DNA from 4 places in the Burkholderia sp. YHN3-13 genome. Region 3 is predicted to be linked to each of the others. Evidence: predicted binding sites of a transcription regulator. Region 3 holds the regulator's gene; each other region holds the start of a gene.
What was found. The regulator LexA, encoded in region 3, represses DNA repair genes until DNA is damaged. The targets are predictions, from matches to a motif close to ACTGTATNNNNATACAGT.
Positions count from the first base shown of each region.

Region 1 (5,033 bases), on a different contig from region 3:
TCGTTTCGGCCGACGGTTATCGTAAGCTGACGACGCAGATCAACATCGACGGCGATCCGCATCTGTGGGACGACTTCGCGTTCGCGACGCGCGACGGGCTGATCCCGCCGGTCAAGCAGGCCGAAGGCGCGGAAGGCAAGCCGTATGGCGTCGACGGGCAGTTCGCGCTGATCGACTTCGATTTCTCGCTGCTCAAGGACAAGCAGCACGTGCCGGGCAGCGAAGTCGAGCGCGCACGCGCACAGGCCTGAGCGCGCGCCGCGTTCGACGCATCGATCATTCAAGGAGTGCAGGATGCTGTTTCATGTGGAAATGACCGTTCGCCTGCCGGCGGACATGGATCCGGTCAAGGCGGCCACGCTGAAGGCGGAAGAAAAGGCGATGTGCCAGCGGTTGATGAACGAAGGCGTCTGGCGGCATCTGTGGCGGATCGCCGGGCAGTACGCGAACGTCAGCATCTTCGACGTCGAAAGCGTGCAGCAGCTGCATGACCTGCTGAGCCAGTTGCCGCTGTTCCCGTACATGGAGATGGACGTGCGGGCGCTGTGCCGGCACCCTTCGTCGATCCGGGACGACGATCGCTGAGCCACGATGAATCGCGGCCGTGCCCCACGGCCGCGCGATGTACGACACGAGCGGCCGGCGAAGTCTCGCGGGCCGCTCGTGTCGCTTTGCGTTTGGGAACGGTCGTCCGTGTCGCCGCGCACGCGGTGCGCGGCAGCCGTCATGCGGCCAGATGAACCGCGAATCCCGCCTGCCCCGGCGCGATGTCGTCCTTCAGCGTCAGCGCCGGAATCGCGTATTCCCCCGCGTTCTGCCGACGGAACGGAATCGGCGGCGTGGTCCACAGATCGTCGAGACGCCGGCCGAGCGCCGCGCGCGTTTCGTCGAAGCGCGCGTCGTTCATCTTCCCCGTCCGGTAGATCACGAACGGCGGCAGCACGTCGAACCCCGGGTAATACAGCACGCCGTGATGGATCGGGAACAACACGTCGTCGATCGGCCCGTTGATGCCGCGCGGGCTGTAGTGCGACTCCCACCCGCCCGTCGTGACGACCACCATCGCCCGCTTGCCGGTCATCCTGCCTTCGCCGTAGCGATCGCCCCAGTGCGTATCGGAATGCTCGCCGACCCCGTACGCAAAGCCGTATGCATACACGCGCTCGAACCAGCCCTTCATGATCGCCGGCATCGAGAACCACCACAGCGGAAACTGCAGGATCACCGCGTCGGCCCACTTCAGCTTCTCCTGCTCGCGTGCGATGTCGTCGCTTTGCGTGCCCGCCGCGAACGCGCGCTTCGAATCGAGCGACGGATCGAAACGCGCGCCGGGCGCATGGTCGGTCACGTCGTTCGCATCGAATATCGCCTTCCAGTTCATCGCGTACAGGTCGCTCACCTGCACCGCGTGGCCGGCCGCCTCGAGATGCCCGACGGCAAAGTCGCGCAACGCGCCGTTCAGAGACCGCGGTTCGGGATGGGCATACACGATCAGCACATTCATGTTCGTCACTCCGTCGATTGAATGACTGCAGGATGCGCCTGCCGAAGGTATATTTGAAATGAATTCATGATATTCCAGGTATAGCCATGGACAATCTCAGACGGCTCGATCTGAACCTGCTCGTCACGCTGGACGTGCTGCTGGCCGAGCACAACGTCACGCGCGCGGCCGGGAAGCTGAACATGTCGCAGCCGTCGGTCAGCGTGCAGCTGCAGAAGCTGCGCGACCTGTTCGGCGATCCGCTGCTGCTGCCGGGGCCGCGCGGGATGCGGCCGACCGCGCGTGCGGAAGCGCTGCGCGAGCCGTTGCGCGATGCGCTCGAAGCGATCGAGCGCGCGGTGGTGCCGGCCACGCCGTTCGATCCCGCGACCGCGACGAACACGTGGCGCGTGGCCGCGACCGACTACGGCGAATCGACGATCGTGCTGCCCGCGCTGAATACGCTGCGCTCGGCCGCGCCCGGTACGCGGCTCGCCGTGGTCGAACTCGTACCGCCGCGCATCGAGCAGGATACCGAACGAAACGGCATCGACCTCGTGTTCCATACGAGCGACGGGTCGCCGGCCGGCATGCGGCGCCTGCCGCTGTTCGTCGAACGCTACGTGCTCATCGGCCGCGCCGGGCATCCGAAGCTGAAGCGGCGCCCGACGCTCGCGCAGTTCGGCACGCTCGAACACGTGATCGTGTCGCCCGACGGCGGCGGCTTCTTCGGCGTGACGGACGAAGTGCTCGCGAGGGTCGGCGCCACGCGGCGCGTCGTGCTGTCGGTGCCGCACTTCCTGTTCGTGATGTCGGCCGTCGCGAGCACCGATCTCGTCGCGATGCTGCCCGAGCGGCTAGTGCGCGACGTGCCCGCGTTGCGCGTGGTGGACGCACCGGTCGAGGTGCCCGGCTATGAAATGTCGATGCTGTGGCATGAACGCGTGCATCGCGACCCGGCGCATCGGTGGCTGCGGGAGACGATCGCGGCGGCGGTCTGAACCGGCCCGGTTGCCGGACGACTGCCGCCTGCTGTCATCGGGGGCTTGAAAGTGCGTCGATCACTGTATATATTTACAGTGTTTCTGCGTCATTTGACCCGAATTCCGTCACCCGAGACGGTCTTTAGTGAGGCGACCATGTTCCAGTCATCCGCATTCGATCCCGAGCAACCCGGCTTCAATCCCGTCCACTTCGAGCGCGCCGCGCGGCAGGCGGTCGTCGATCTTCAGCGTGTCGTCGGCGGCCCCGCGCAGCGGGCGCTCGGCTTGCGGCGCCGCAGCCATCCGGCCGCCGTCCGCACGATGAGCTGGCAGGCGCTGCTGAATGTCGAGGAGCTGGCGTTCTCGAACACCGGCTTCCTGAACCGCAACGATCCGGCCGTCGTCGATGCCTTCATCCGGCTGCGCGACAGCCGGATGGTCGCCGCGGACATCGAGGAAGCCGTCGACTGGAAACGCGACGACGACGATCTGCCCGCCGTCTACCTGATCGTCAAGGCGATGCTGGAAGCGGAAGAGCGCGAGGCGCAACGCGTCGAGATGGAGTGACCGCCGCGACGCGCGGCCGTCCCGTTACAGCCGCGCCGCGAGCCGCGCGCCCTGATCGATCGCACGCTTCGCATCGAGTTCGGCGGCCAGCTCCGCGCCGCCGATCAGGTGCACCGGGCGCCCGGCCGCCTGCAACGGCGCGAGCAGCGCGCGCTGCGGCTCCTGCCCCGTGCAGAGCACGATCGTGTCGGCTTCGATCAGCTCGTGATCGGTGCGCTGCTCGCCGTACGACACGTGCAGCCCGCGCGCGTCGATCAATTCGTAGTTCACGCCGCCCACCATCTTCACCTGCTTCATCTTCAGCGTCGCGCGGTGAATCCAGCCGGTCGTCTTGCCGAGCCCCTTGCCGAGCGGCGCGGCCTTGCGCTGCAGCAGCGTCACTTCACGCGCGGGCGCCGGGACCTGCGCGCGCGTCACGCCGCCGCGCGTCGCGGCGGGGTCGGTCACGCCCCACTCGGCCTTCCACGCCGGCAGATCGAGCGCCGGCGATTCGCCGTCCTGCACCAGGTATTCGGCCACGTCGAAGCCGATCCCGCCCGCGCCGACCACCGCGACGCGCCGCCCGACCGGCCGCTTGCCCGCGAGCACGTCGATATAGCTGAGCACGTTCGGCCCGTCCTGCCCCGGAATCTTCGGGTCGCGCGGCGCGACGCCGGTCGCGAGCACGATCTCGTCGTAGCCGCCCGCGATCAGGTCGCTCGCGTCGACGCGGCGGTTCAGGTGCAGGTTCACGCCGGTCAGCTCGACCTGGCGGCCGAAGTAGCGCAGCGCCTCGTGAAACTCCTCCTTGCCCGGCACCTGCTTCGCCATGTTGAACTGACCGCCGATCTCGGCCGCGCCGTCGAACAGGTCGACGTGATGGCCGCGCTGCGCGAGCACGGTCGAGCATGCGAGCCCGGCCGGCCCGGCGCCCACCACCGCGATGCGCTTCGGCTGCGGTGCGGGCGTGTATTTCAGCTCCGTCTCGTGGCACGCGCGCGGATTCAGCAGGCACGACGCGATCTTGTTCCTGAACGCGTGATCGAGGCACGCCTGGTTGCAGCCGATGCAGGTGTTGATCTCGTCGGCGCGGCCCTGCGCGGCCTTGACGACGAATTCGGCATCGGCGAGCAGCGGGCGCGCCATCGACACCATGTCCGCGCAGCCGTCCGCGAGAATCTGCTCGGCCACTTCGGGCCGGTTGATCCGGTTGGTCGTCACGAGCGGAATGCCGACCTCGCCCTTCATCTTCTTCGTCACCCACGCGAACGCGCCGCGCGGCACCGACGTCGCGATCGTCGGCACACGCGCCTCGTGCCAGCCGATCCCCGTGTTGATGATCGTCGCGCCCGCGCGCTCGACGGCCTTCGCGAGCTGCACGGTTTCGCTCCAGTCGCTGCCGTCCGGAATCAGGTCGAGCATCGACAGCCGGTAGATCAGGATGAAATCGCGGCCGACCGCTTCGCGCGTGCGCTCGATGATCTCGATCGGCAGGCGGATGCGGTTCTCGTACGAACCGCCCCACTGATCGGTGCGCTTGTTCGTGTGCATCGAGATGAACTGGTTGATCAGGTAGCCCTCGGAGCCCATGATCTCGACGCCGTCGTAACCGGCCTCGCGCGCGAGCTTCGCGCAGCGCACGAACGCGCGGATCTGCCGCTCGACGCCGCGCGCGCTCAGCTCGTGCGGCGCGAACGGCGAGATCGGCGACTTGATCTTCGACGGCGCGACCGCGAACGGGTGATAACCGTAGCGGCCCGTATGCAGGATCTGCAGCGCGATCTTGCCGTCCTCCGCATGCACGGCCTCCGTGATCTCGCGGTGCCGCCGCGCGGCGGCCGACGTCATCAGCGTGCCGCCGAACGGCTTGGTCCAGCCGGCCACGTTCGGCGCGAAACCGCCCGTCACGATCAGGCCGACGCCGCCGCGCGCCCGTTCGGCGAAATATTCGGCGAGGCGCGGCAACGTCTTGCGGCTGTCTTCGAGGCCGGTGTGCATCGAGCCCATCAGCACGCGGTTCT
Region 1 covers NZ_JBVVNQ010000001.1:544,534-549,566, forward strand. The annotation lists gene catA (catechol 1,2-dioxygenase) at 1-251, shown strand, start outside; gene catC (muconolactone Delta-isomerase) at 295-585, shown strand; gene AC0KUR_RS02350 (NAD(P)H-dependent oxidoreductase) at 725-1,504, opposite strand; gene AC0KUR_RS02355 (LysR family transcriptional regulator) at 1,591-2,484, shown strand; gene AC0KUR_RS02360 (DUF2471 family protein) at 2,623-3,033, shown strand; gene AC0KUR_RS02365 (NADPH-dependent 2,4-dienoyl-CoA reductase) at 3,058-5,033, opposite strand, start outside.
Region 1: the regulator LexA is predicted to act here: its motif matches at 2,547-2,564, upstream of AC0KUR_RS02360 (DUF2471 family protein).

Region 2 (5,033 bases), on a different contig from region 3:
ATGCCGCCCCTTCCCGCTGCCTCGACGCGCCGCGCGCAGAACCGTTTCACGGCGCTGCTCGCCGGCCTTGCCAGCCTCGCGTCCGCACCGGCGTTTGCCGCGCCGTTGCCGGTGAGTGAACTCGTCGTCCCTCCCGGCTTCCACGTGGAAATCCTGACCGACACGGTACCGGCCGCGCGCGAAATGGTCTGGTCGCCCCGCGGCATCCTGTATGTCGGCACACGCGAAGGCCGCGTGCACGCGTTCGCGATGCACGAGGGCCGGATCACCGCGCACTACGTGATCGCCTCCGGGCTCGACATGCCCGTCGGCGTCGCCTACCGCGATGGCGCCCTCTATATATCCGCCGTATCGCGGATCCTGCGCGTCGATCATGTCGACGATCGGCTCGCCCGACCGCCCGCCCCCGTCGTCGTGACCGATGCGCTACCGACGGAACATCATCACGGCTGGAAATTCATCGCGTTCGGCCCCGACGGCAAGCTGTACGTGCCGACCGGCGCACCGTGCAATGCCTGCCTTGCCGATCGCAGCCGCTACGCGATCATCGCGCGCATGAAGGCGGACGGCAGCGAACGCGAGGTGGTCGCGCGCGGCGTACGCAATACGGTCGGCTTCGCATGGCATCCCGATTCGGGCGAGCTGTGGTTTACCGACAACGGGCGCGACCTGATGGGCGACGACGTACCCGATGACAAGCTGAATCGCGCCCCGCGCGCCGGACTCGACTTCGGCTTTCCTTATTGCCATGGCGGCGATACGCCCGACCCCGAATTCGGCAGCGCCGGCGTGTGCCGCCGCTACGCGCCGCCCGTCCTGAAACTCGGCGCGCATGTCGCCGCGCTCGGCATGCGCTTCTATACCGGGCCGATGTTTCCGGCGTCGTATCGCAATAACGTGTTCATCGCCGAACACGGGTCGTGGAACCGCAGCACGAAGGTCGGCTACCGCGTGATGCGCGTGATCGTGTCGGCGGACGGCAGCCACGCGCAGCAGATGCCGTTCGTCACGGGCTGGCTGCGCCCCGACGGCACGGTATGGGGACGCCCGGCCGACGTGCTGCCGCTGCCGGACGGCTCGCTGCTCGTCAGCGACGATTACGCCGGCGCCATCTACCGCGTGACCTATGCGGCACCTTGACGCAGGCAAGGGGTGACCGGGCCCGACCGGGCATCGTAGAATGCGTGCCGGGCCGCGCGCCCGCGCCGGCCCGCCGGCCGCCCATGCCAACGACCATCCGCCGCCATCCATGTCCAGCAGCACCGCACCGTCCCGCCGCTTCCGCTCCAAGACGCTCACTGCCGCCCTCGCGTTCCTGTTCGGTTCGCTCGGCGCGCACCGCTTCTATCTGTATGGCTTGCGCGACGTGTACGGCTGGGCGCACCTGCTTGCGACGATCGTCGGCATCCCGGGCTTCCTTTTGCTTGCGGCGACCCAACGCACTGCCGGCCTCGGCTGGTGGCTCGCGATACCCGGCGCGATCTCGCTGCTGGCGGCATTCCTCGCCGCACTCGTCTACGGGCTGCGCCCTGACGAAAAATGGGATGCGCAATTCAACGCGGACACCGGCAAGCACAGCAAGTCGGGCTGGACCGTGATCTTCGTCGTGATCTTCTCGCTGCTGATCGGCGCGTTCCTGCTGATGACCGCACTCGCGCTGTCGTTCCAGACGTATTTCGAATCGCAGGTCGAAGCCGCGAAGCAGATTTCGCAGTAAGCACGACGGACGCGGCGCCGAGGGCCCTCGCCCGGTGCCGGCACGCGGCGGCCTTGCTCGCGTATCAGAACAGATTCAACTGCATGTCGTCGCGTGGCTTCGCACCGGCCGAACGTCCGGCAACACGCGGCACCGGCGCGACCGCGGCCGGCGCACCGCGGAACTGCGACAGATCGAGAATGCCGTTCGTGCGCTCGTTCAACCCGAGCCGCTTGACGGCCTGGCGAAAGCGCTGCCGCAACAGGTCCGCCCAGATCCCCTCGCCCTTCATCCGCTTCGAGAAATCCGCGTCGTAGTCCTTGCCGCCGCGCATGTCGCGCACGCGGTTCATCACGCGTTCCGCGCGGTCGGGGAAATGCGCGGCGAGCCAGTTCTTGAACAGCGGCGCGACCTCCCACGGCAGCCGCAGGATGATGTAGCTTGCGTGCGTCGCGCCGGCTTCCGCGCACGCTTCGAGCACGCGCTCCATGTCGGGCTCGGTCACGAACGGAATCACCGGCGCAATGCTCACGCCGACCGGCACGCCCGCGTCGCGCAGCGCGCGGATCGTGCGCAGCCGTCGCGCCGGCGTGGCCGCGCGGGGCTCGAGCGTACGAGCGAGATCGGCATCGAGTGTCGTGATCGTGACCGCCGCCATCACCTGCCCGCGCTCGGCCATCGGTGCGAGCAGGTCGAGATCGCGCTCGATCAGCGACGATTTCGTGATCGCCGCGAACGGCAACCCGCGATCGTGCATCACCTGGATCACGCTGCGCGTGATGCGCAGGTCGCGCTCGACCGGCTGGTACGCGTCGGTGTTGACGCCGAGCGCGATCGGCTCCGGCACGTAGCGCTTGCGCGAAATCTCGCGCTCGAGCAGCTCGGCCGCGTTGACCTTCGCGTAGATGCGGCTTTCGAAATCGAGCCCCGGCGACAGGCCGAGATAGCTGTGCGTCGGCCGCGCGAAGCAGTAGATGCAACCGTGCTCGCAGCCGCGATACGGGTTGAGCGATACGCTGAACGGAATATCAGGCGACTGGTTGTGCGTCAGGATGCTTTTCGCACGCTCCTCGAACACCTGCGTGCGCAGCGGCGCGGGGAAGTCGGCATCGTCCGACTCGTGCGTCCAGCCGTCGTCGACCGCTTCGCGCTGCGCGATTTCATACCGCCCCTGCAGGTTGTCGACCGCACCGCGCCCCTTGCGGGGCACGGGCGGCGCTACCGGAAATTCGTTGTCGGACCGATCGTCCATATGCCCACCCCTTCGCCTGCGCCCAATACTGTACATTTATACAGTATTGGGCGCAGCATGCCAAGCACGGGATAAGGGGCTCGACAACAGGCTGCCGACGCGTCACTCGCCGACGGCAATCGTCAGCGTTTCCTTGATTTCCTCCATCACGACATAGCTCTTCGACTGCACCGCGCCCGGCAGTTGCAGCAGGATGTCGCCGAGCAGCTTCCGGTAGTCGGCCATCTCGCCGATCCGCGCCTTAATCAGGTAGTCGAAATCGCCGGAAACCAGATGGCATTCGAGCACCTCGTCGATCTTCATCACTTCCCGGCGGAATTGCTCGAACATGTTGCCGCCCTTGTGGCCAAGCGTGATCTCGACGAACACCAGCAGCGCGGCCCCCAGCTGACCCGGGTCGACCCGCGCGTGATAGCCGGTGATCACGCCGTCGCGCTCCATGCGACGCACGCGCTCGATGCACGGCGTGACGGTCAGTCCGACCTGTTCCGCGAGGTCTTTCATCGCCATCCGGCCGTCGTCCTGGAGCAGTTTCAGGATGCGCCGGTCGAGCTTGTCGAGCGAGCGTACGGGCTGACGTTGCGTTCTCATTTGTTTATGCTGAAAACCTGAAAAATACGATAACAAAACCTACACATTCGACAATACCATAGCGCAAAAAACTAGATCAGCTAGAGGTTACACGGAGCCGCACACGCGCCCGGCCTCGATCTGGTCCCTTCCATCTGGAGCAGCTATGCGAGTCGTCATTCTGGGCAGTGGTGTAGTGGGCGTGGCAAGCGCGTATTACCTTGCGCGCGCCGGCCATGAAGTCACCGTGATCGACCGGGAAGCCGGCCCGGCGCTCGAGACGAGCTTCGCGAACGCAGGCCAGATCTCGCCCGGTTATGCCGCACCGTGGGCCGCGCCCGGCGTGCCGCTGAAAGCCGTCAAGTGGATGTTCGAAAAGCATGCGCCGCTCGCGATCCGCCTCGACGGCACGCGCTTCCAGCTCCAGTGGATGTACCAGATGCTGCGCAACTGCACGGCCGAGCGCTATGCGGTCAACAAGGGCCGCATGGTCCGCCTCGCCGAATACAGCCGCGACTGCCTGCAGGCGCTGCGCGCCGATACGGGCATCGAGTACGAAGGCCGCACGGGCGGCACGCTGCAACTGTTCCGCACGCAGCAGCAACTCGACGGCGCGGCGAAGGACATCGCGGTGCTGCGGGAAGCGAACGTGCCGTTCGAACTGCTGTCGCCGGCCGAACTGAAGAACGCCGAACCGGCGCTTGCCGCCGTCTCGCACAAGCTGACGGGCGGCCTGCGCCTGCCGGGCGACGAAACGGGCGATTGCCAGCTGTTCACGACGCGCCTGGCCGCGCTCGCCGAATCGCTCGGCGTCAAGTTCCGCTACAACACGCCGATCGATGCGCTCGCGATCGCGGGCGGCAAGATCGCCGGCGTGCAGTGCGGCAGCGAGACGGTGCGCGCGGACGCGTACGTCGTCGCGCTCGGCTCGTACTCGACGAACTTCATCTCGAACCTGATGAAGATCCCGGTCTATCCGCTGAAGGGCTATTCGATCACCGCGCCGATCGTCAACGAAGCGGCCGCTCCGGTGTCGACCGTGCTCGACGAAACCTACAAGATCGCGATCACGCGTTTCGACCAGCGCATCCGTGTCGGCGGCATGGCGGAAATCGTCGGCTTCGACAAGAAGCTGCGCGCCGCGCGCCGCGAAACGCTCGAGATGTGCGTCAACGACCTGTTCCCGGGCGGCGGCGACACGTCCAAGGCCACGTTCTGGACGGGCCTGCGCCCGATGACGCCGGACGGCACGCCGATCGTCGGCCGCACGCCGGTGTCGAACCTGTTCCTGAACACCGGCCACGGCACGCTCGGCTGGACGATGTCGTGCGGCTCGGGCCAACTGCTCGCCGACCTGATCTCGGGCAAGATGCCCGCGATCCAGGCCGACGACCTGTCGGTGCATCGCTACCTGAAGGACGTGGCCGGCCAGACGCGCCCGGCCTACGCCTGAGCCGCGACGGCCCGCAACACGGGCCGGCCGGCGGCAAAAGGAAAGGCGCCCTCGGGCGCCTT
Region 2 covers NZ_JBVVNQ010000010.1:648-5,680, reverse strand. The annotation lists gene AC0KUR_RS21830 (PQQ-dependent sugar dehydrogenase) at 1-1,140, shown strand; gene AC0KUR_RS21825 (NINE protein) at 1,250-1,717, shown strand; gene AC0KUR_RS21820 (PA0069 family radical SAM protein) at 1,782-2,948, opposite strand; gene AC0KUR_RS21815 (Lrp/AsnC ligand binding domain-containing protein) at 3,051-3,539, opposite strand; gene AC0KUR_RS21810 (D-amino acid dehydrogenase) at 3,685-4,971, shown strand.
Region 2: the regulator LexA is predicted to act here: its motif matches at 2,976-2,993, upstream of AC0KUR_RS21820 (PA0069 family radical SAM protein).

Region 3 (5,033 bases):
AGCGCAACCCCGTGCGACCCTTGAGTCTCGCGCTGAGCGGCTCCGCGTCGCTCACATAGCAGAACAGCGTCTCGCCGCTGATCTCGGTGCGCTTCGCGAATGCCGACAACTCGTCGCGCAGCGCGGCCGGATCCGGCCCGTAGATCTCGATCACGTCGCAGCCGATCTCCGATTCGATCAGCGCGTGCGGCGCGCCCTCGGCGATCTTGCGGCCTTCCTCGATCACGCATAGCCGGTCGCACAGGCGTTCGGCTTCTTCCATGAAGTGCGTCGTGATCAGGATCGTCTTGCCGCGCGCGAGCAGCGAGCGCAAGCGCTCCCACATCAGGTGCCGCGCTTGCGGATCGAGGCCCGTCGTCGGTTCGTCGAGCACCAGCACGTCGGGATCGTTGACGAGCGCGCGGGCGAGCGTGAGGCGACGCCGCATGCCGCCCGACAGTTCACCGACCTTCGCCTCGGCCTTGCTCTCGAGCTTCGCGAATTCGAGCAGTGGCGGTACGAGTGCGCGCGCGGCTTGCGCCGATATCCCGAAATAGCGGCTGAACACGAGCAGATTCTCGCGGACGGTGAAGTCGGGGTCGAGATTGTCGAACTGCGGGACGACACCGACGCGCTGGCGTGCATGCCGCGCACGCGACGGAACCGGTTCGCCGCACAGGGAAATGGTGCCGGCATCGGGATGCGCGAGGCCGAGCAGCATCTTCAGCGTGGTGGTCTTGCCGGCGCCGTTCGGGCCGAGCAGGCCGTAGCATTCGCCGGCCTGCACGTTGAAGGACAGGCCGTTGACGACGAGCTTGTCGCCATAGCGTTTTTCGACGTTGCGGAAATCGATCGGTGCGACGGACATGGGCATGTTGTCGTTGTAAGCGGGCGCGCGTGGCTATCCGATGCGTGGCCGGCAAGCGAACGGATCGCGCGAATGCGTGTCACACGGGCATGACCGAAGCGCGCGACGCCGGCGTGGCGATGGCCCGCTGGAGTACGAACGGGCCATTCTAGTGCATCGGCTGCGTCTCTTCAGGGCATGCCTGCACGGTGCGATGCATGCGGGCACCGATCGTGCACTGCATCATCGCGCACGCGCCGAGCGGGGCGAATCAGCGTTTTCCATCCCTTGCATCCTGAATTGCGGCGCACCATGATGAATGCGTAGGCTCGTTGTCGCGATAGGGAGGTTTCATGGCCAGTTACAACAAGATTTTGCTGTGTTACGACGGCACGCTCGAAGGGCGCAAGGCACTGCGCTGCGGTGCCAATCTCGCAATGGACCTGAAGGCGGAGACGCACTTGCTGTCGGTTGTCGACATGCGTTCGAGCATTGCGCAAAGCGCAGGTCTGCTGACGGACGTCGCGTGCGGCCGGTTCGAGGAAACCGCGCGGGAAATCCTGCAGGAAGGCGTGAACTGGCTGCGTGAGCGCGGCGTGCAGGCCGAAGGCCATTTCGCATTCGGTTATCCGATCGACGAAATCGCGAATCTCGCGACGGAACTGAAGGTCGATCTCGTCGTCGTCGGCCACCGGTGCCGCAGCGGGCTGTCGAGATGGTGGATGGGGTCGGGCAATACGCAGCTGCTCGATCGCGTGAACTGCAGCATCCTGGTGGCGTGTTCGTCCGCGCAGGAGCAGAAGGAAGAAATCGCGCGCGAGCGTGAAGCGGCCATCGCGAACGGCAAATGATCGAATGATGCGATGACGGCCCGACCGGCGCTGCGAGCCGGTCGGGCGCCGCTGCATCAGCGGTGCGGGTACCGCGCAGCCTGCTACGCGTGCAGGTCGATCGCGGACAATTTCCACGAGAACAGGCCGAAGCGGTGGAATATCGCCGCATAGCGCGTGCCGTCGGCGGTGCGCTGGTACGTGACGACGAATTCATCGATATTCCGGTATCCCGCGCTGGTTTGCTGCTGATGCGGCGGATGCGTTGCATCGCCCGCGCTGGCCGGCGCGGCAGACGTGGATGCGGGTGATGACGCAGCCGTTGCGGCCGCGTTGCTGACGGGGCCGGCGGCGCTCGCCGGCGCCGGACGGGCGGGCGTGTCGGCTGACGCATCGACTTGCGGCTGATTCGACCATTCGGGCGGACGCTCGCCCGGATTGCCGCGCGGCGGCAATCCGCTCATCAGCGCGGCCACGCCCTCCGGCGTCGCGTACGCATCGACCAGCGGGCCGATCAGTGCGGACCCGATCAGCGCGCCGATCACCGCGAACGGATTGTTCTTCTTCACCGCGTCGATCCGGCGCATCAACTCTTCAGTCACCTGCTGCTTCAGGCTGATGCGCAGCGACGGAAAATCGACGTATTCGCTGATGGCCTGCGCGTCGCGCGCGTCGATCGCCGATTTCAGGCGACCGAGCGCGACGTACGGCGACGCGTACGCGTAGCCGACCGCCGCCACGACGGCGACGGCCAGCACGACGATCAGCAGGGGCTTGAGCCGCCATGCGCGGCCCGACGATCCAGTCACGTTGCCTCCGGTGCGGGGATGTTCCGCAATCAGAGACCACCCGGCGTAGCCGATCGTTCCTCCGCGATGCAGCGGTCGATCATCCGGCATACGGCGTCGATCGTGCCGACCATGATCAGCCGCGAACGGCCGTGATAGACGCGCACCGGCGCCCGGCGCGCGGGTTCCGCATGATTCAGGCCGGCGTTCAGCGATACCCGCGCGAACGCGGGGAGCGCCGACGGCAGCAGGGACGCCTGCCGTTCGACTGCGACTTCTTCTTGCACGGGCGCGGCCGCGGACAGCGGTGCGCAGGGCGTGCGGCCGCGCAGATGACGCAGGCGGCCGAATTGACGGAAAGGCAGCAGACGGGCAAGGCGTTCCATGATGTTCTCCTCAGCGAGACGGAATGTCAGAGTTCGCCTGATCGGATCAGTCCGACGGCGATGCCTTCCAGCGCGAACTCCGCGCTGCCGGCCTTGACGAAGATGTTTTCGTAATCCGGGTTCTCCGCGATCAGCTCGAGACCGCCAGGCCGGCGCATCAGGCGCTTGACCGTGACGTCGTCGCCGAGACGCGCGACGATGATCTGGCCGTCCTTTGCCTCCGTGCGCTTCTGCACGGCGAGGAGGTCGCCGTCGAGAATGCCGGCGTCGCGCATCGACAGGCCGCGCACCTTCAGCAGGTAGTCGGGCTTGCTCGTGAACAGCGCGGGATCGCACGCGTAGTGCTGCGAGATGTGCTCCTGCGCGAGGATCGGGCTACCGGCCGCGACGCGGCCGACGAGCGGCAGCGACAGCTGCATCAGGCCGGCGTGCGGCAGCGTGAACTGATGCGGGGCGTCGTCGATGCCGAGCAGGCGGATGCCGCGCGACGCGCCGGCGGCCAGCTCGATCACGCCCTTGCGCGCCAGCGCGCGCAGGTGCTCCTCGGCCGCATTCGGCGAACTGAAGCCCAACTCGGCCGCGATCTCGGCACGGGTGGGCGGGAATCCGGAGCGCTCGATCGCGCGACGGATCAAGTCGAACACTTGCTGCTGACGGGCGGTGAGTTTGGTCATGGCTCAACTGTATGGATAGACAGTGAGCTGTATTTTTATACAGTACTTCGCGAATTTCAAGTGTTACGTGAGGTTCGACGCGATCGCGCCGGTTCCGGCGTGATTTTGCGACGCCCCGACGGCGGTTTATCTGCCGCAACCGTCCGTCCCGTCTGCGTTAGCACTTTTGAGTATTAAAAAATGAGGAACGATTATTTTTAATCATGTAACCCGTTCGCTAGACTGGCCCGACATCGCAATACCGACAACACTGGAGAACCAAGGATGGCGAAGCGCAATACGGGGCTGGTGGGCGGAGTGGGCCGCCTGATCGCAACACTCGCGCTGGGCGCGGCGGCGGCGCTGGGCGTCGCGACGCATGCCCGGGCCGATACGACGTTCCTGAACGTGTCGTACGACCCGACGCGCGAGCTGTATCAGGACTTCAACCAGGCGTTCGGCAAGGAGTGGAAGGCGAAGACGGGCGAGACCGTCAACTTCAAGCAGTCGCACGGCGGGTCGGGCGCGCAGGCGCGCTCGGTGCTCGACGGCCTGCAGGCCGACGTCGTCACGCTGGCGCTCGCGTACGACATCGACGCGCTCGCGAACAAGGGGCTCGTGAACAAGGACTGGCAGAAGCGCCTGCCCGACAACGCGTCGCCGTACACGTCGACGATCGTGTTCCTGGTGCGCAAGGGCAATCCGAAGGGGATCAAGGACTGGGACGACCTGACCAAGCCGGGCATCTCGATCGTCACGCCGAACCCGAAGACGTCGGGCGGCGCACGCTGGAACTACCTGGCGGCATGGGCGTACGCGGTGCACAAGCCGGGCGGCAACGAGCAGACGGCCAAGGAATTCGTCACGAAGCTCTACAAGAACGCCGGCGTGCTCGATTCGGGCGCGCGGGGCGCGACGACGAGCTTCGTGCAGCGCGGCATCGGCGACGTGCTGATCGCGTGGGAAAACGAGGCATTCCTGTCGGTGAAGGAATTCGGCACCGACAAGTTCGAGATCGTCGTGCCGTCGGTGAGCATCCTGGCCGAGCCGCCCGTCGCGGTGGTCGACAAGGTGGTCGACAAGAAGGGCACGCGCAAGCTGGCCGAAGCGTACCTGAACTTCCTGTACAGCCCGCAGGGCCAGGAGATCGCGGCGCGCAACTACTACCGGCCGCGTTCGAAGAACGTGCCGGCGGAACTGACGAAGCAGTTCCCGAAGCTGAAGCTGTACACGGTCGACGACACGTTCGGCGGCTGGACGAATGCGCAGAAGACGCATTTCGCGGACGGCGGCGTGTTCGACTCGATCTACAAGCCGCAGTAACGCCATAACGACAGCGGCGCGCCACGCAGCGCGCCGCCTCCCCGACGGCCCGCCGGCGCGATTCACTGCGCCGGCGTTTGCGTCGGACCCGTGAGCAGCATCGACCCAGCAAGAGCATCCGATGACGACGTACACCTTTCGCAAGCCGAGCGCGCTGCCCGGTTTCGGCGTGACACTCGGCATCACGGTGGCCTATTTGAGCCTCGTGGTGCTGATCCCGCTCGCCG
Region 3 covers NZ_JBVVNQ010000008.1:156,808-161,840, reverse strand. The annotation lists gene nodI (nodulation factor ABC transporter ATP-binding protein NodI) at 1-847, opposite strand, end outside; gene AC0KUR_RS19750 (universal stress protein) at 1,180-1,677, shown strand; gene AC0KUR_RS19745 (DUF2939 domain-containing protein) at 1,761-2,465, opposite strand; gene AC0KUR_RS19740 (hypothetical protein) at 2,495-2,830, opposite strand; gene lexA (transcriptional repressor LexA) at 2,857-3,504, opposite strand; gene AC0KUR_RS19730 (sulfate ABC transporter substrate-binding protein) at 3,769-4,806, shown strand; gene cysT (sulfate ABC transporter permease subunit CysT) at 4,928-5,033, shown strand, end outside.

Region 4 (5,033 bases), on a different contig from region 3:
ACCCAGTCGCGCACCGCGCGCCGCGCGAGCGCGGCGATCTCGACCGGCTCGAACGTGAGGCCGCTCGCGCGGTTCTCGGCGCGCGCGAGCGCCAGCAGCTGCGTGACGAGCCGCGCGGCCTGCTCGGAACTCGTCGCGATCTGTTCGAGCGAGCGCTGCACGTCGGGCGGGACCGGGTGGCGCAGCGCGAACTCGGCCTGCGTGCGCAGGCCCGCGAGCGGCGTCTTCATCTGGTGCGCGGCGTCGGCGATGAAGCGCTTTTGCAGCGCCATGTTCTGTTCGAGGCGCGCGAGCAGGTCGTTGAACGACGTGACGAGCGGTTCGATCTCGGGCGGCGCGCGCTGCGCCTCGACGGGCGACAGGTCGTCGGGCCGCCGCGCGCGGATGTGCGCCTGCAGCGCGTTGAGCGGCGCGAGCCCGCGCGACAGCCCGAACCACACGAGCAGGATCGCGAGCGGCAGGATCACGAACTGCGGCAGGATCACGCCCTTGATGATGTCGTTCGCGAGCGCGTTGCGCTTGTCGAGCGTCTCGCCGACCTGCACGAGCACGGGCTGCGCGCCGCTGGATTGCGGCAGGGCGACCGTCGTATAGGCGACGCGTACGTCGTTGCCGCGCAGCAGGTCGTCGCGAAACACGACGACGCCGGGCGGCGGGCGGTCCTCGTCGCGCGGCAGCGGCATGTCGGCTTCACCGGCGACCAGTTCGCCGCGCGTGCCGAGCACCTGGAAGTAAACGCTGTCGACGTTGTCCGCGCGCAGGAAGTCGCGCGTCTGCTCCGGCAGCGTCAGCTCGGCGACGCCGTTGACCGGATGAATCTGCCGGGCGAGCACGTACGCGTTGGTTTCGAGCGCACGGTCGAACGGGCCGTTCGCGATCGTCTTCGCGACGAGGTAGGTGACGGCGATGCTCATCGGCCACAGCAGCAGCAGCGGTGCGAGCATCCAGTCGAGGATCTCGCCGAACAGCGAGCGCGGGCGCGGCGCCTCGGGCGATTCGGTTTCGTCGGGCGGCGCGAACGGGTTCTCGTAGCGCGCGTCGCGCGCCTCGTCGGCGGCCGACGACGGCGCGCCGGTCGGATGGCGGGAATGGGCCGGCGTGGCCATCGCGGCGCCGCCCGCCGTCAGCGCAGCGGCGTGCCGGCCGTCGCGGGCTGGGGCGCTGCCGTATCGGCCGGCGCGGCGGGCGCGGCCTTCTCGAGGCAATAGCCGAGGCCGCGCACGGTCGAGATCCGCACGCCGCTCGGTTCGATCTTCTTGCGCAGCCGGTGCACGTAGACTTCGATCGCGTTGTTGCTGACTTCCTCGCCCCATTCGCACAGGTGATCGACGAGCTGCTCCTTCGACACGAGCCGGCCGATCCGCTGCAGCAGCACTTCGAGCAGGCCGAGTTCGCGCGCGGAGAGATCGAGCACGTGATCGTTCGCGTACGCGATGCGGCCGACCTGGTCGAACGCGAGCGAGCCGTGGCGCACGACGGTCGGGCCGCCGCCCGCGCCGCGCCGGGTCAGCGCGCGGACGCGCGCCTCGAGCTCGTTGAGCGCGAACGGCTTGGCCATGTAGTCGTCGGCGCCGAGGTCGAGCCCCTTCACGCGTTCGTCGACGCTGTCGGCGGCCGTCAGGATCAGCACGGGGAGGTTGGAGTTGCGCGCGCGCAGGCGCTTGAGCACTTCGAGCCCGGACATTTTCGGGAGCCCGAGATCGAGGATCAGCAGGTCGAAAGTCTGCATCGACAGCGCGGTGTCGGCATCGACGCCGCTCTTCACGTGATCGACCGCATAGCCCGATTGGCGGAGTGACCGGGTGAGGCCGTCCGCGAGTATGCTGTCATCTTCGGCGATGAGGATTCGCATGTTGCTGACCGATGGCCGGCGAGGCGTTCGCGCCGACGCGGCTGTCTCCGGAGTTATTCGTGTACAACGCCCCGCATTGCGGGCTTGCATAAACTACTGTTTTTTTATACAGTGTCTGCATTCGTGGGCGGCGCTTGAAAGCGGGCGCGCCTTTAACAGACGCTGCTCATCATAGCAAAGGACGATTCATGGAAGATAGCAAGAAGGGCTCCGGGATGACCGCCGAGAAGAGCAAGGCGCTGGCGGCCGCACTCGCGCAGATCGAGAAGCAGTTCGGCAAGGGGTCGATCATGCGGATGGGCGACGGCGAAGCGGCCGAGGACATCCAGGTCGTCTCCACGGGCTCGCTGGGTCTCGACATCGCGCTGGGCGTCGGCGGCCTGCCGCGCGGCCGGGTGGTCGAGATCTACGGTCCGGAATCGTCGGGTAAAACCACGCTCACGCTGCAGGTCATCGCCGAACTGCAGAAGCTGGGCGGCACCGCGGCGTTCATCGACGCCGAGCACGCGCTCGACGTCCAATACGCGTCGAAGCTCGGCGTGAACGTGCCGGAACTGCTGATCTCGCAGCCGGACACCGGCGAGCAGGCGCTCGAAATCACCGACGCGCTGGTGCGCTCGGGCTCGATCGACATGATCGTCATCGACTCGGTCGCGGCGCTCGTGCCGAAGGCCGAAATCGAAGGCGAGATGGGCGATTCGCTGCCGGGTCTGCAGGCCCGCCTGATGTCGCAGGCGCTGCGCAAGCTGACCGGCACGATCAAGCGCACGAACTGCCTCGTGATCTTCATCAACCAGATCCGGATGAAGATCGGCGTGATGTTCGGCAACCCGGAAACCACGACGGGCGGCAACGCGCTGAAGTTCTATGCGTCGGTGCGTCTCGACATCCGCCGGATCGGCTCGATCAAGAAGAACGACGAGGTGATCGGCAACGAAACCCGCGTGAAGGTCGTCAAGAACAAGGTGTCGCCGCCGTTCCGCGAAGCGATTTTCGACATCCTGTATGGCGAAGGCATTTCGCGCCAGGGCGAGATCATCGATCTCGGCGTGCAGGCGAAGATCGTCGACAAGGCGGGCGCCTGGTACAGCTACAACGGCGAGAAGATCGGCCAGGGCAAGGACAACGCGCGTGAATTCCTGCGTGAAAATCCGGAAATCGCACGCGAGATCGAGAACCGCATCCGTGAATCGCTCGGTGTCGCCAGCATGCCCGATGGCGTAGTCGGCAACGAAGCCGAGGCGGTGGACGAAGAAGAGTGATGGTTGCGCGCCGAGGTCAGGCTGGCGAGCCGGCGGAGAGCGACGCGCCCGAAGCGGCGGGTCGCTCCGGCCGGCGAGCCGGATCCTCGGGCGCCGATCGGCGGGCCGCGGGCAGCGATGCCGCGAACCGCACCGTGACGAGGGCATCCGGCGATGCCCTCGTTTCGTTTGAGATTGCCGCGCCCGACGATCCGTTCGACGACGACGAATCGTTCGACGCGCACGACCGGTCACGCCGTCGCGTGTCCGGTGTCCGCTTCCCGGGCGATCGCGCAGCCGATGCGTCGGCGCCGGCACGGGAAGACGTCTATACCCGTAGCAGCCAGCATCCGCGCCGCACGCGCCGTGCGTCCGGTGCGTCTTCCGGTACTTCATCCGGCGACACGCCCGGGACCGCCGAACGCAAGTCGTCGAAACCGCCACGTTCATTGAAGGGCCGTGCGCTCGGCTATTTGTCGAGGCGTGAATACAGTCGCGTGGAACTCGCGCGCAAGCTCGCGCCTTACGTCGGCGAAGAAGAATCCGTCGAGCCGGTGCTCGATGCGCTGGAAAAGGACGGCTGGTTGTCCGATGCGCGCTTCGCCGAGAGCCTCGTGCATCGCCGCGCATCGCGCGTCGGCGTCGCGCGCATCGTCAGCGAGCTGAAGCGTCACGCAGTCGGCGACACGCTCGTCGAGGAAGTGAACGCGCAGTTGCGCGAGACCGAATGGGCCCGTGCGCAGGCCGTCTGGCGCAAGAAATTCGGTGCACTGCCGCAAACGCCGGCCGAGCGTGCGAAGCAGGCCCGCTTTCTTGCCGCGCGCGGCTTCTCGAGCGCGACCATCGTGAAGTTGCTGAAGGTCGGCGACGATTTCCCGATCGACGACTGACCGGTCGGTCGCGCGCGTGGCGCGCGATTTTGCTGCAATGCAACCGCCTCCGGACAGGCGGGAATACCCGCCGTCGCGTCAAACTGTCTCAAATACCCAATATGCTAAAATCCATGGGTTTTCCTCTTCGGCCTCAACCTCCAGCATGCCGCTATCCGAGCCCGTGCCCCGTCAGTTGCGACATCGACGCGCAATCCGAGCGGAAGCTTACGAGCGCGGCGACGGCTTGTGGGACATCGAAGCCTGCCTGACCGACCACAAGCCGCGCGATGTCGCGCTTGCGTCGGGCATCCGGCCCCAAGGCCTGCCGATCCACGAACTCTGGCTGCGCGTGACTATCGATCGTGAACTCAATGTCGTCGACGCCGAAGCGTCTTCGGAATGGGTGCCGTATCCCGGTCACTGTCAATCCGCCCCGCCTGCCTACCGGGCCCTCATCGGGCTCAATCTCTTCCGCAATTTCCGCCGCAACGCGAACCGGCTGCTCGCCGGCGTCGCAGGCTGCTCCCATCTCACCGAACTGTGCGCCGTGCTGCCGACGGCGGCGATCCAGGCGTTCGCCGGTGACGTGTGGAACGTGCGCGAGGAGGGCGGCGAAGGGCCGGATCACGACGGCGCGCCCGCCGAACCGCCGTTCCAGCTCGGCCGCTGCCGTGCGCTGCGGTTCGACGGCGAGGTCGTGCGGCAGTACTACCCGCGCTGGTACGGCCCGATTCGGCCGGATATGCCCGGTGACGGCAGCACGAAGGAATGAACGGAAATCATTCGAAGAAGCGTCTTAAGCGACTTTTCATCCAACTCTCAGACTGAAGGGAATCACGCATGAAGATTCACGAGTACCAGGGTAAGGAAATCCTGCGGAAATTCGGAGTCGCGGTACCGCGCGGCAAGCCGGCGTTCTCGGTTGACGAAGCCGTCAAGGTGGCGGAAGAGCTCGGCGGCCCGGTATGGGTCGTGAAGGCTCAGATCCACGCGGGTGGCCGCGGCAAGGGCGGCGGCGTGAAGGTGGCGAAGTCGATCGAGCAGGTGCGCGAATACGCGAACCAGATC
Region 4 covers NZ_JBVVNQ010000016.1:14,498-19,530, forward strand. The annotation lists gene AC0KUR_RS28250 (sensor histidine kinase) at 1-1,106, opposite strand, end outside; gene AC0KUR_RS28255 (response regulator transcription factor) at 1,124-1,852, opposite strand; gene recA (recombinase RecA) at 2,041-3,114, shown strand; gene recX (recombination regulator RecX) at 3,114-3,983, shown strand; gene AC0KUR_RS28270 (DUF2889 domain-containing protein) at 4,129-4,737, shown strand; gene sucC (ADP-forming succinate--CoA ligase subunit beta) at 4,806-5,033, shown strand, end outside.
Region 4: the regulator LexA is predicted to act here: its motif matches at 1,948-1,965, upstream of recA (recombinase RecA).